One region of the Streptomyces sp. NPDC088812 genome, then DNA from elsewhere that is predicted to be linked to it. Evidence: riboswitches for the same ligand, from Rfam matches in the RefSeq annotation. Region 1 holds a riboswitch; each other region holds the start of a gene.
What was found. Region 1 has a riboswitch for thiamine pyrophosphate ahead of thiO (glycine oxidase ThiO). Riboswitches for the same ligand answer to the same signal wherever they lie in the genome.
Positions count from the first base shown of each region.

Region 2: it holds a riboswitch for thiamine pyrophosphate, as region 1 does, so the genes downstream of both, ACIP67_RS14530 (thiamine ABC transporter substrate binding subunit) here and thiO (glycine oxidase ThiO) in region 1, are expected to answer to the same signal.
Region 3: it holds a riboswitch for thiamine pyrophosphate, as region 1 does, so the genes downstream of both, thiC (phosphomethylpyrimidine synthase ThiC) here and thiO (glycine oxidase ThiO) in region 1, are expected to answer to the same signal.

Region 1 is NZ_JBIVJP010000004.1:421,751-425,789, forward strand. It holds gene ACIP67_RS10230 (thiazole synthase) at 1-520, opposite strand, end outside; gene thiS (sulfur carrier protein ThiS) at 524-724, opposite strand; gene thiO (glycine oxidase ThiO) at 721-1,884, opposite strand; TPP riboswitch at 1,882-1,993, opposite strand; gene ACIP67_RS10245 (hypothetical protein) at 2,046-2,450, shown strand; gene ACIP67_RS10250 (NAD(P)/FAD-dependent oxidoreductase) at 2,549-3,724, shown strand; gene ACIP67_RS10255 (Rv2175c family DNA-binding protein) at 4,029-4,039, shown strand, end outside.
Region 2 is NZ_JBIVJP010000007.1:130,540-134,578, forward strand. It holds gene ACIP67_RS14525 (ABC transporter permease) at 1-493, opposite strand, end outside; gene ACIP67_RS14530 (thiamine ABC transporter substrate binding subunit) at 556-1,632, opposite strand; TPP riboswitch at 1,703-1,809, opposite strand; gene rlmN (23S rRNA (adenine(2503)-C(2))-methyltransferase RlmN) at 1,866-2,972, opposite strand; gene ACIP67_RS14540 (phosphatidate cytidylyltransferase) at 3,107-4,039, opposite strand, start outside.
Region 3 is NZ_JBIVJP010000008.1:133,262-137,300, forward strand. It holds gene ACIP67_RS16235 (SsgA family sporulation/cell division regulator) at 1-223, shown strand, start outside; gene ACIP67_RS16240 (YibE/F family protein) at 339-2,120, opposite strand; TPP riboswitch at 2,193-2,381, shown strand; gene thiC (phosphomethylpyrimidine synthase ThiC) at 2,374-4,039, shown strand, end outside.

The DNA of each region.
Region 1 (4,039 bases):
CGATCAGCTGGAAGTTGTGCGGGTTGCGGATGCCCAGCCCGGACCCGATCGGCGAGCCGAGCGGCATGACCGCCGCACAGCCCACGTCCTCCAGCTTCCGCGCCAGCACCGGGTCGTCGTTGGTGTACGGCAGCACCGTGAACCCGTCGTCGACCAGCGTCTCGGCCGCGTCGAGCAGCTCCACCGGGTCCGGCAGCAGCGTCCGCTCGTCGGCGATGACCTCCAGCTTGACCAGGTCGGTGCCGAGCGCCTCGCGCGCCAGCCGGGCCGTCAGCACCGCCTCCCCGGCCGTGAAGCAGCCGGCGGTGTTCGGCAGCACCCGGATCCCGAGCCGCTCCAGCACCGACAGCACGGATCCGTGCACCGAGGGGTCCACCCGGCGCATCGCGACGGTCGTCAGCTCGGTCCCCGAGGCGACCAGCGCGCGCTCCAGCACCTCCAGGCTGGGTGCCCCGCCCGTGCCCATGATCAGACGGGACGAGAACGCCGTCCCGCCGAGGACGAAGGGATCGTCGGCCATGGTTCAGCCTCCCTGTACGGCCGTGAGGACTTCCACGCGGTCTCCCTCGGAGAGGGCGGTGGCGGACCACCGCGCGCGCGGGACGACGGTCTCGTTGAGCGCGGCGGCCACCCCGGAGGGCGCCGCCGTCAGGGACCGTACGACGGCGTCGAGGGCGGTGCCGGCCGCCACCTGGCGCCGCTCACCGTTGACGGAGATGTTCATGCGGGCTGCTCCGAGAGTGCGGCGGCGCCGAAGCGCCGGGGGGTGAAGGGACGGGCCTCCTCGGGAAGTTCCCCGGTGGCCAGGACGTGCGCCATCGCGTCGCCGGTCACCGGCGTCAGCAGCACACCGTTGCGGTAGTGCCCGGTGGCCAGCAGCAGGCCGTCCAGTCCGGTCGGCCCGAGCAGCGGCGCGTTGTCCGGCGACCCGGGGCGCAGTCCCGCGCGCGTCTCCGTCAGCGGCAGCTCGGTGATCCCGGGGACCAGCTCGTGCGCGTCCCGCAGCAGCTGGTACACGCCCCCGGCCGTCACCGTCGTGTCCCAGCCCAGTTCCGCACTGGTCGCGCCGACGACCAGCTCGCCGTTCTCCCGCGGCACCAGGTACACCTGGCTGCCGCGCACCACGGCCCGCACCGTCCGGCTCAGGAACGGCGCGTACGCCCGCGGCACGGTCAGCCGCAGCACCTCCCCCTTCACGGGCCGCACCGGCGGCAGCACCTCGTCCGGCACCCCCGCGAGCCGTCCGCTCAGGCTGCCGGCCGCGAGCACCACCTGTCCCGCGCCCAGCGCGTCGCCCGCGCGCGTGAGGACGCCGGCGGCCCGGCCGGCCACCACGGACAGCCGCTCCGCCCAGGTCCGGTGGAAGACCACCCCGGCCCGCTCGCACGCGGCCACCAGCGCTCCCGCCAGCCGCCGCGGATCGATCTGGTGGTCGCCGTCCACCCGCAGTCCGCCGCGCACCCCCGGCGCGAGCATCGGCTCCAGCCGCCGGCACTCCCGCCCGGTGAGCCACTCCGACTCCAGCCCCGTCCGCCGTTGCAGGGCGTGCAGGTCCCGCAGGTGGGCGCGGTCGTCGGCGTCGAGGGCGACCGCGAGCGTGCCGCAGCGGCGGTAGCCGAGGTCGTGACCGGTGAGATCGCTCAGCTCGGCCGCGAAGCCGGGGTAGCGGCGGGCCGAGGCGAGGTTGAGGCCGAGCAGCGTCTGCTCGCCGTAGTGCAGCTCCGTGACGGCGGCCAGCATCCCGGCCGCCACCTGCGCGGCCCCACCGCCCGGTTCCGGGTCGACCACCGCCGTGGCGAACCCTCGCTGCGCGGCCCGCCACGCCGTGACCAGCCCGATGATGCCGCCCCCGACCACGAGGACGTCTGACGTACGTGAGGACATGGGCGTCCAGCCCCTCCCTTCGCCGGCATGACCCGGATCAGGTTCGTACGGTCGGAGGCCGCCAGCCTCCCTCTCAGCCCGGTGCGTCCGGGCTCCCGCGAGTGCTCTACGGTGGCCACCCTAGCCCGACGCCGGACGACTCAGTAAGGGAGCCTCCGCCCGTGACCCGCCCGCCCGTCTCCCCCCACGCCTCCCCGGCGGACGGCCCCGCCCCGCGCCACCGGTCCCTCGACGGTCTCGTCCTCGCCCCCGTCGCCGACCAGGCCCCCGGCCAGGTGGGGACCCGCACCCGGTTCACGTACCACGAGAAGGACGGCGAGATCTGGGCCGAGTACGCGGGGGGCGACGTCGTACGCGGGCATCTGGTGGGTACGCGGGAGGGAGACCGGCTCGACTTCCGCTACGTCCAGCTCAAGCGGGACGGCGCGACCTCGTCGGGGCACTGCGTGGCGACGGTCGTGGAACTGCCCGACGGCCGGGTCCGGCTCGAGGAGACGTGGGAGTGGGAGTCCGGGCCGGGCAGCGGCACGAGCGTTGTGGAGCAGGTCACGGAGCACGGCCCCTGACTGACAGATCGTCAGTTGTCTATGGTGATCAGGTGAGCGAGCGGACGCAGGACGAAGACAGGTCATCGGCGCGGCGCGTGGTCGTCGTCGGCGCGGGCATGGCCGGGGTGCAGACCGCGGTCGCGCTGCGCGAACAGGGCTTCACCGGCACGGTGAGCCTGATCGGCGCGGAGCCCCACCAGCCCTACGACCGGCCACCGCTGTCCAAGGCCGTCCTGCTCGGCAAGGCGGAGGGCTCCGCCCTCGACGTCGACTTCGAGGGCCTGGGCATCGATCTGCGGCTGGGCAGCGAGGCCCTCGGCGTGCGCGTCGCCGACCGTGAACTGGACACCGAGGCCGGGCCCGTCCCGTACGACGTCCTGGTCCTCGCCACCGGCGCGGAACCGATCCGGCTCCCCGGCGCCGAGGGCGTGCCCGGTGTCCACCTGCTGCGCACCCTGGACGACGCCGAACGCCTCCGGCCCGTGCTCGCCCGGCAGCACGACGTCGTGGTCGTCGGCGCCGGCTGGATCGGCGCGGAGTTCGTCACGGCGGCCCGGGAGGCCGGCTGTGCCGTCACCGTCGTCGAGGCCGCCGGGCGTCCGCTGGCCGGCGCCCTGCCCGCCGAGGTCGCCGCCCCGATGACCGCCTGGTACGCCGACAGCGGCACCGCGCTGCGCACCCACGCGCGCGTGGAGCGCGTCGAGCCCGGCGCCGTCGTCCTCGACGACGGCTCGCGGCTGCCCGCCGGCGCCGTCGTGGTCGGCATCGGCGCCCGCCCCGCCACGGCCTGGCTGGCCGGCTCCGGCATCGCCCTCGGCGCCGACGGCGAGGTCGTGGCCGACGCCCATCTGCGCACCTCCGCGCCGGACGTGTACGCGGTCGGCGACTGCGCCTCCTTCCCGTCGGCCCGGTACGGCGAGCGGCTCCTCGTCCACCACTGGGACAACGCCCTCCAGGGCCCGCGCACGGTGGCGGCGAACATCCTCGGCGAGGCCACCGGCGAGCCCCTGGCGGTCTACGACCCGGTCCCGTACTTCTGGTCCGAGCAGTTCGGCCGTTTCGTCCAGTACGCCGGCCACCACACCGGCGCCGACACCACCCTGTGGCGCGGCGACCCGTCCGGACCGGCCTGGACGGTCTGCTGGCTGCGCGAGGACCGCCTGGTCGCCCTCCTGGCGGTGGGCCGGCCCCGCGACCTGGCCCAGGGACGCCGGCTGATCGAGGCGGGCACGCCGATGGACCCGCGGCTGCTCCAGGACCCGGCGCGCCCGCTGAAGGCGGCCACCGCCTGACGCGTCCGGGCGCGCCGCGCGGGGCGGACGCGTGGCGGCTTCGGGGCGGGCGTGGCGGCTTCATGGCGAGCGTGGCGGCGGCCTGGAGGCGGGAACGGTGACGGGTTCGAGGCGGGAACGGTGACGGCCTCGACGTGGGAACGGTGACGGCCTCGACGGCGGGCACGGCGGCGGGTTCGAGTGAGCGTGGCGGCGGTCCGACCGCGGGAGCGGCGGGCGGTTCCGATACGAACGGCTCGCCGACCGGCCGTGCCGGGGCGGACCCGGCTTCCGACTGTCAGTGGCAGATGGCAGGCTTGTTCCCGTGACCGAGAT
Region 2 (4,039 bases), on a different contig from region 1:
ACGCGCCCAGCATCCGCGCCACCTCCTCCTGCCGCGGATCGAGCTGCGCCCAGAGCCCGCCCACCGTCCGCACCACGACCGCGTAGTTGAAGAAGACGTGCGCGGCCAGGATCGCCCACACCGTGGTGTCCAGCCGTACGCCCCACAGCTCGTCGAGCAGTCCGCCGCGCCCGACGAGCGCCAGGAAGGCCGTCCCGACGACGACCGTCGGCAGCACGAACGGGACGGTGACGACGGCCCGCAGGACCTGCTTGCCGGGGAAGGAGAGGCGGGCGAAGACGTAGGCGGCGGGCAGGGCGACCAGCAGGGTGAGCGCGGTGGAGGCGAGCGCCTGCCAGGTGGTGAACCACAGCACGTGCCGGATGCCGGGGTCGCCGAGCACGTCGAGCAGGCGCCCGGCGTGCCACGTCCCGTCGGAGCCGAGCCCGCGCGCGACGATCGCGGCGACGGGGTAGGCGAAGAAGACCCCGAAGAACGCGACGGGCAGGGCCATGAGCCCGAGCCGCGCCGCGCTCCCGGAACGGCCCGTGCGGGCCGCCGCGCCGCCCGCCTTCGTCACTTCAGTACGAGCGAGGTCCACGACTTGACCCACTGGTCGCGGTGCGCGGCGATGTCCGCCGGGGCCATGGTCTCGGGGTCCTCGGCGGCGGGCCCGTACGCGGTGAACTCGGCGGGCACGGCCGCGCCCTTCAGCACCGGGTAGACGAACATGTTGAGCGGCATGTCCTCCTGGAAGCGCTGGGAGATCAGGAAGTCGATCAGCGCCTTGCCGCCCGCGCTGTTCTTCGCGTTGCTCAGCAGCCCCGCGAACTCGACCTGCCGGAAGCAGGTGCCGGTCGCGACACCGGTCGGGGCGGTGGTGGGCTTGGGGTCCGCGTAGATCACCTCGGCGGGCGGCGAGGAGGCGTAGGAGACGACGAGCGGCCGGTCGCCGCCGGCCTTCTTCCCTCCGGCCGAACCGGAGAACTCCTCGTTGTAGGCCTGCTCCCAGCCGTCGACCACCTTCACGCCGTTGGCCTTCAGCTTCTTCCAGTACCCCTCCCACCCGTCGTCGCCGTACCGGGCGGCGGTGCCGAGGAGGAAGCCGAGGCCGGGCGAGGAGGTGGAGGCGTTCTCGGTGACGAGGAGGTTCTTGTAGGCGGGCTTCGTCAGGTCGTCGAAGGAGGTGGGCGGGGCCAGCTTGTGGTCGGCGAAGTACTCCTTGTCGTAGTTGACGCAGATGTCGCCGTAGTCGACGGGCGTGACCCGGTGCTTGTCCCCGTCGAGCCGGTAGGCGGCGTCGACCTGGTCGAGCCCCTTCGCCTCGTACGACTGGAAGAGGCCGTTGTCGAGGGCGCGGGACAGGAGCGTGTTGTCGACGCCGAAGAAGACGTCGCCCTGGGGGTTGTCCTTGGTGAGGACGGCCTTGTTCACGGCCTGCCCGGCGTCGCCGTCCGTGAGGACCTTCACCTGGTAGCCGGACTGCTTCTCGAACTCCGCGAGCACGTCCTCGGAGACGGCCCACGAGTCGTGGCTGATCAGGGTGACGGTGGTGGAGCCGGAGCCGGACGCGGAATCGTCCGACGATCCGCACGCCGACAGCGTGACGAGGCCGAGGCCGACGGCCGCGGCCACGAACGTCCTGGTGTGCACTGGTTTTCCTCCTGGGGTTGACCAGGAAGAGACGCGGCCCCGCCCGGCGGACCCGGGCGGGGCACAACAGCTTGAGCGGTGACCGAACTTCCTACCCAGAATGACCTGGGCGAGGTTCAGAGGGTCTGCGGCCTGGTGCCGCACTCTCAGCGCTGTGGCGCTCCCCTGTCGGAATATGAAGATGTCATCAGACGGACAGATGTCGGATATGAAGATGTCGTACGGCGCTCAGACTACCGCTCGGTGGCCGCGAGCTGACCGCAGGCCCCGTCGATCTCCTGGCCGCGGGTGTCCCGGACGGTCACCGGCACCCCGTGCGCGGCAATGGCCTCCACGAACGCCTTCTCGTCCTCGGGCCGGGACGCGGTCCACTTCGAGCCGGGCGTCGGGTTGAGGGGGATCAGGTTGACGTGCACCGGTCGGCCCCTGAGGAGGCGTCCGAGGCGGTCACCGCGCCAGGCCTGGTCGTTGATGTCGCGGATCAGGGCGTACTCGATGGACAGCCGCCGACCGGACTTCTCGGCGTACTCGAACCCGGCGTCGAGCACCTCGCGCACCTTCCACCGGGTGTTCACCGGGACGAGGGTGTCGCGCAGCTCGTCGTCCGGGGCGTGCAGCGAGATGGCGAGCCGGCACTTGAAGCCCTCGTCGGCGAACCGGTGGATGGCCGGCACCAGCCCTACGGTCGACACGGTGATCCCGCGCTGCGACAGCCCGAGCCCGTCCGGTGTGGGGTCGGTCAGGGCGCGGACGGCGCCGACGACCCGCTTGTAGTTGGCGAGGGGCTCGCCCATGCCCATGAAGACGATGTTGGACAGCCGGGCCGGCCCTCCGGGGACCTCTCCGTCCCGCAGGGCCCGCATCCCGTCGACGATCTGGTGCACGATCTCGGCGGTCGACAGGTTCCGGTCCAGCCCCGCCTGCCCGGTCGCGCAGAACGGGCAGTTCATCCCGCACCCCGCCTGGGAGCTGATGCACATGGTCACCCGGTCCGGGTAGCGCATCAGCACCGACTCCACGAGCGTGCCGTCGAAGAGCCGCCACAGGGTCTTGCGGGTGGTGCCCTGGTCGGTCGACAGGTGCCGCACGACCGTCATCAGCTCCGGCAGCAGCGCCTCGCGCAGCTTGTCGCGGGCCCCGGCGGGGATGTCGGTCCACTCCGCCGGGTCGTGCGCGTACCGCGCGAAGTAGTGCTGCGACAGCTGCTTCGCCCGGAACGGCTTCTCACCGATCCCCGCCACCGCCTCCTTCCGCTCGGCGGGCGAGAGGTCGGCGAGGTGCCGCGGCGGCTTCTTGGCTCCGCGGGGGGCGACGAAAGTGAGTTCTCCGGGCTTAGGCATGGCCTTACCAGTGTCGCAGATCGACTCGGGTGCCCCGGCTCGCCGTCGTGGCACCCCGCCCCGGGCCGTGACGACGGCGAGCCCCCGTCCGCCGGGGACGGGGGCTCGCTCGACGCGGGTGGGGCGGGTCCCGGTCAGGACGATCCCACGAAGAGCACCAGCAGCAGCCACACCACCGGAGCCGTGGGCAGCAGCGAGTCGAGACGGTCCATGATGCCGCCGTGACCCGGGAGCAGGGTGCCCATGTCCTTGATGCCGAGGTCCCGCTTGATCATCGACTCGCCGAGGTCACCGAGCGTGGCGCTGGCGGCGACCGCGAGGCCGAGCAGCAGGCCCTGCCACCACGTGCCGCCGTCGATGAGGAACTGCATGCACAGCGCGCCCGCGACCATCGCGAACGACACCGCGCCCAGCAGGCCCTCACGGGTCTTGCCGGGGCTGATGCGCGGGGCGAGCTTGTGCCTGCCGAAGCGCCAGCCGACGGCGTACGCGCCGGTGTCGCTGACCACCGTCAGGAGCAGGAACGTCAGCACGCGCTGCGCGCCGTCCTCGGCCGTGAGCATCATGGCGACGAAGGTGGCCAGGAACGGGACGTAGAAGGCCGCGAAGAGACCGGCCGTGACGTCCTTGAGGTAGCCCTCCGGCGGTTCCGTCATCCGCCAGACGAGGACCGCGAGCGCGGTCAGGGCCATGGCAAGCCAGGCGCCCTCGGCCCCCCGGACGTACCCGGCGACGACCATCGCCGCGCCGCCGAGCGCCAGTGGCACCAGGGGCGCCTTGATGCCCTTGCGCTCCTGGAGCCGGCTGGTGAGCTCCCACAGGCCCACCACGACGGCGATCGCTATGACACCGATGAAGACGGCCTTCACCACGAACAGCGAGACGACGATCACCGCGCCGAGCCCGACGCCCACCCCTATCGCCGCACCCAGGTCCCGGCCCGCGCTCTTCTTCTGCGGGGCGGGCGCCGGCTGCGGGGCGTCGGGCATGGGATCCGGATTCTGCGGCGCCGCCGCAGGGGGCAGCGCCGACGGGGTCTCGTCGCGGAACGGCTCGTTGCGGAACGC
Region 3 (4,039 bases), on a different contig from region 1:
GGTCTCGCCGGTCGACCCGGATTCCCTGAGCGAGATCCTGATCCGGCTTCAGGTCGGTGGCGATCAGGCAGTTTTCCGTTCCTCGGCAGCTCCGCTCGTTGCCTTCCTCGATCGCACGGACAAGCTGGTGCCGCTGGGCCAGGAGGGTGCGTTGGCCGATTTCGACGCCCATCTGGACGAGGCGCTGGACCGGATCCTGGCGGAGGAGCAGAGCGCCGGCTGAGCGGTGCGCACTGAAGCGCTGGCGTAACGCTTCAGCAGGGGCCGAGTCATTGCAGTAACGCTTCTTCTGGGTGGTCCGAGCCGGTCGCCGCTGCCGGCCCGGACCGCTGGCCGCGTCAGCGCTTGCGCCGTCTCCCCCTGCCGCCCCGGGGGATCTGCGGAGCGGCGCCCGTCGCACCGACCGCCGCCGGATCCGCCGCCACTTCCGGTGCCGCCCCTGGGGCCGCCTCGGTGGCCGCCCCGGGCCCGGGGCGGTCGGCCGACACCACCAGGGCCGCGAGGACCGTGGTCACCGGCACCGACGCGACCAGACCGATCGAGCCCACCAGCGTGCGCACGATCTCCTCGGCGACCAGTTCGCTGTTGGCGACCGTGCCGACGCTGCTCTGGGCGATCGAGAAGAGCAGCAGCAGAGGCAGCGCGGCACCGGCGTAGGCGAGGACGAGCGTGTTGACCACCGACGCGATGTGGTCACGGCCGATCCGGATGGCGGCCCGGTACAGACCGCGCCAGCCCATCGAGGGGTTGGCCTCGTGCAGTTCCCAGACCGCCGACGTCTGGGTGACCGTCACATCGTCCAGGACGCCGAGCGAACCGATGATGATGCCGGCGAGCAGCAGACCGCTCATGTCGATCGACGGATACAGCCCGTGGATCAGACCGGTGTTGTCGTCCGTGTTGCCGGTCAGGGCGGCCCAGTCGATGAACCACGAGCCCAGGAAACCGATCAGCAGCAGCGAGACGAGTGTCCCGAGCACCGCGACCGAGGTGCGGGCCGAGAGTCCGTGACACAGGTAGAGCGCGATCAGCATGATCGCGCTCGCCCCTACGACCGCCACGACCAGCGGGTTCGAGCCCTGCAGGATCGCGGGCAGGATGAAGAAGTTCAGGATCAGGAAACTGATGGCCAGCGCCACCAGCGCCATCACGCCCCGCAGCCGCCCGACGAGGACGACGGCGACCGCGAAGATGGCGGCGAGCACCGCCAACGGAACACGGCGGTTCACGTCGGTGACCGAGTACTGCAGGTCCTTCGGCGCGGAGGGCTCGTAGGCGACCACGACCTGCTGGCCCTCGTGCAACTGCCGTGACTGGTCCGGCTGCACGATCTCCGTGAACGTACGGCCCTTGTCGTCACCGGTGTCCACCCGGATCGTCGCCCGCTTGCAGGTGCCGTTCTCCTGCTGCTCCGCGGAGGAACCCTCGGCCGTCGAGGTGTCGCCGGTCGCGGTGGCGCCCGAGGCGTTCACCGACGAGCAGCTCACGCTCACGACCTTGGTGACCGTCGCATGCTGCGTCTGCCGGTCGAAACCCACCCCGGTGCGCTCGTGCGGCGGAGCACCGCCGGGCCACAGCACGACCAGGCCGGCGAGCACGGCCACGGCGAACGGGATGAGAACGGCCGCGATGACCTTGCGCAGATGCTGGGAGACAGGGGCGGCCGGACCGTGGCTGTGCGAGTGCCCGTGCCCTCCGCCGGAGCCCGGGCCGTACCCTCCGCCGCCAGGACCCGGGCCATGCCCGCCGCCCGGACCGCCGCCGTGTCCACCGCCGAGTTTGTCACCCGGGCCATGCCCATGGCCGTGCCCGCCGTTGTGGGAGCTGCCCGGCCCGTGTCCGCTGTCGGGGGGACCGACCGGTCCGTGCCCGCCACCGAAGCCGGGGTGGCCGTCTCCGTACCCGGACTTCGGAGCGCGTCCGCCCTGGGCATGGGAACTGGCCTCAGGACCGGAGCCAGGAACGGTCCCAGGACCGTGACCGGTGCCCGGACCTGAAGCTGGGTGAGGACGTGGCCCGGGACGCGGCCCTGGACCCGGACCGGGATCAGGACCGTTTCCGGCACCCGGTCCGCGAGGCGGTTCGGGTGGTGGGTACGGGGGGTGGTGTGTCGTGGTCACCGACCGATCATCGCAAGAACGACAGGGGCCCCCTGTTCACCGCGCCCGAATTGCCGCTAGCGTGGGGGCAACCTTTGCACACGCGGGAGCTCGGAGCACCGGGCTGAGAGGGCGCTGACCTCCGTCTTCGCGATGTTTCACGTGGAACGTCACCGAACCGAGTGATGTTTCACATGGAACGTCGGCAGACGGTAGCCGCTGCGTCGACCGCTGAACCTGTTACCGGGTAATGCCGGCGTAGGGAGTAGGTCTCATGACCATCAAGGACGCACGCACGCCTGTCTCCACGCAGATCTCTGCCGAGATCTCCGCCAACGGGGAGGCCGGGAAGTCCATCGGCTGGCACAAGGCGTATGTCGAGGGCGCGCGCCCCGACCTGCGGGTGCCAGTTCGTCAGGTGCATCTCACCAACGGGCAGTCGGTCACGCTGTACGACACGTCCGGCCCGTACACCGATCCGCTCGTCGAGACCGACGTCCGCAGGGGCCTGCCGCCGCTGCGGGAGAACTGGATCATCGCCCGCGGGGACACCGAGGAGTACGCGGGCCGCCCCGTCCGTCCCGAGGACGACGGCATCAAGCACACCTCGCCGCGCGGCGGCCTGCGGAACCTGGACGCGGTCTTCCCCGGACGACCCCGACTGCCGCGCCGTAGCCGGGACGGCAAGGCGGTCACCCAGCTCGCGTATGCGCGCCGCGGCGAGATCACACCCGAGATGGAGTACGTGGCCCTCAGGGAGAACGTGGCGCCCGAGGTGGTTCGCGAGGAGATCGCGGCGGGCCGTGCGGTCCTGCCCGCGAACGTCAACCACCCGGAGATCGAGCCGATGATCATCGGCAAGCGGTTCCTGGTGAAGGTCAACGCCAACATCGGCAACTCGGCGGTGACCTCCTCCATCGAGGAGGAGGTCGAGAAGATGACCTGGGCGACCCGCTGGGGTGCGGACACGGTCATGGACCTGTCCACCGGTCGCAACATCCACACCACCCGTGAGTGGGTGCTGCGCAACTCCCCTGTTCCCATCGGCACGGTGCCGCTGTACCAGGCACTGGAGAAAGTCGACGGCAAGGCCGAGGAACTGACCTGGGAGATCTACAAGGACACCGTCGTCGAGCAGGCCGAGCAGGGCGTGGACTACATGACCGTCCACGCGGGCGTCCGCCTGCCGTACGTCCCGCTGACCGCGAACCGCAAGACCGGCATCGTCTCGCGTGGCGGCTCGATCATGGCGGCGTGGTGCCTGGCCCACCACAAGGAATCGTTCCTCTACGAGCACTTCGAGGAGCTCTGCGAGATCCTCGCCGCCTACGACGTCACGTACTCGCTCGGAGACGGTCTCAGGCCCGGTTCGATCGCCGACGCCAATGACGAGGCGCAGTTCGCGGAGCTGCGCACTCTGGGGGAACTCAACCGGATCGCGAAGCGTTTCCACGTTCAGACGATGATCGAGGGCCCGGGACATGTCCCGATGCACAAGATCAAGGAGAACATCGACCTTCAGCAGGAGATCTGTGATGAAGCTCCGTTCTATACGCTCGGCCCGCTGACGACGGACGTCGCGCCGGCGTACGACCACATCACTTCCGGTATCGGTGCCGCGATGATCGCCTGGTGGGGCACGGCCATGCTCTGTTACGTCACGCCGAAGGAGCATCTGGGCCTGCCCAACCGTGACGACGTCAAGACCGGCGTCATCACGTACAAGATCGCAGCCCATGCGGCCGACCTCGCCAAGGGACACCCCGGTGCGCAGGAGTGGGACGACGCGCTGTCCGACGCCCGCTTCGAGTTCCGCTGGGAGGACCAGTTCAATCTGGCCCTCGACCCGGACACGGCCCGCGAGTTCCACGACGAGACACTGCCGGCCGAGCCGGCCAAGACCGCTCACTTCTGCTCGATGTGCGGGCCGAAGTTCTGCT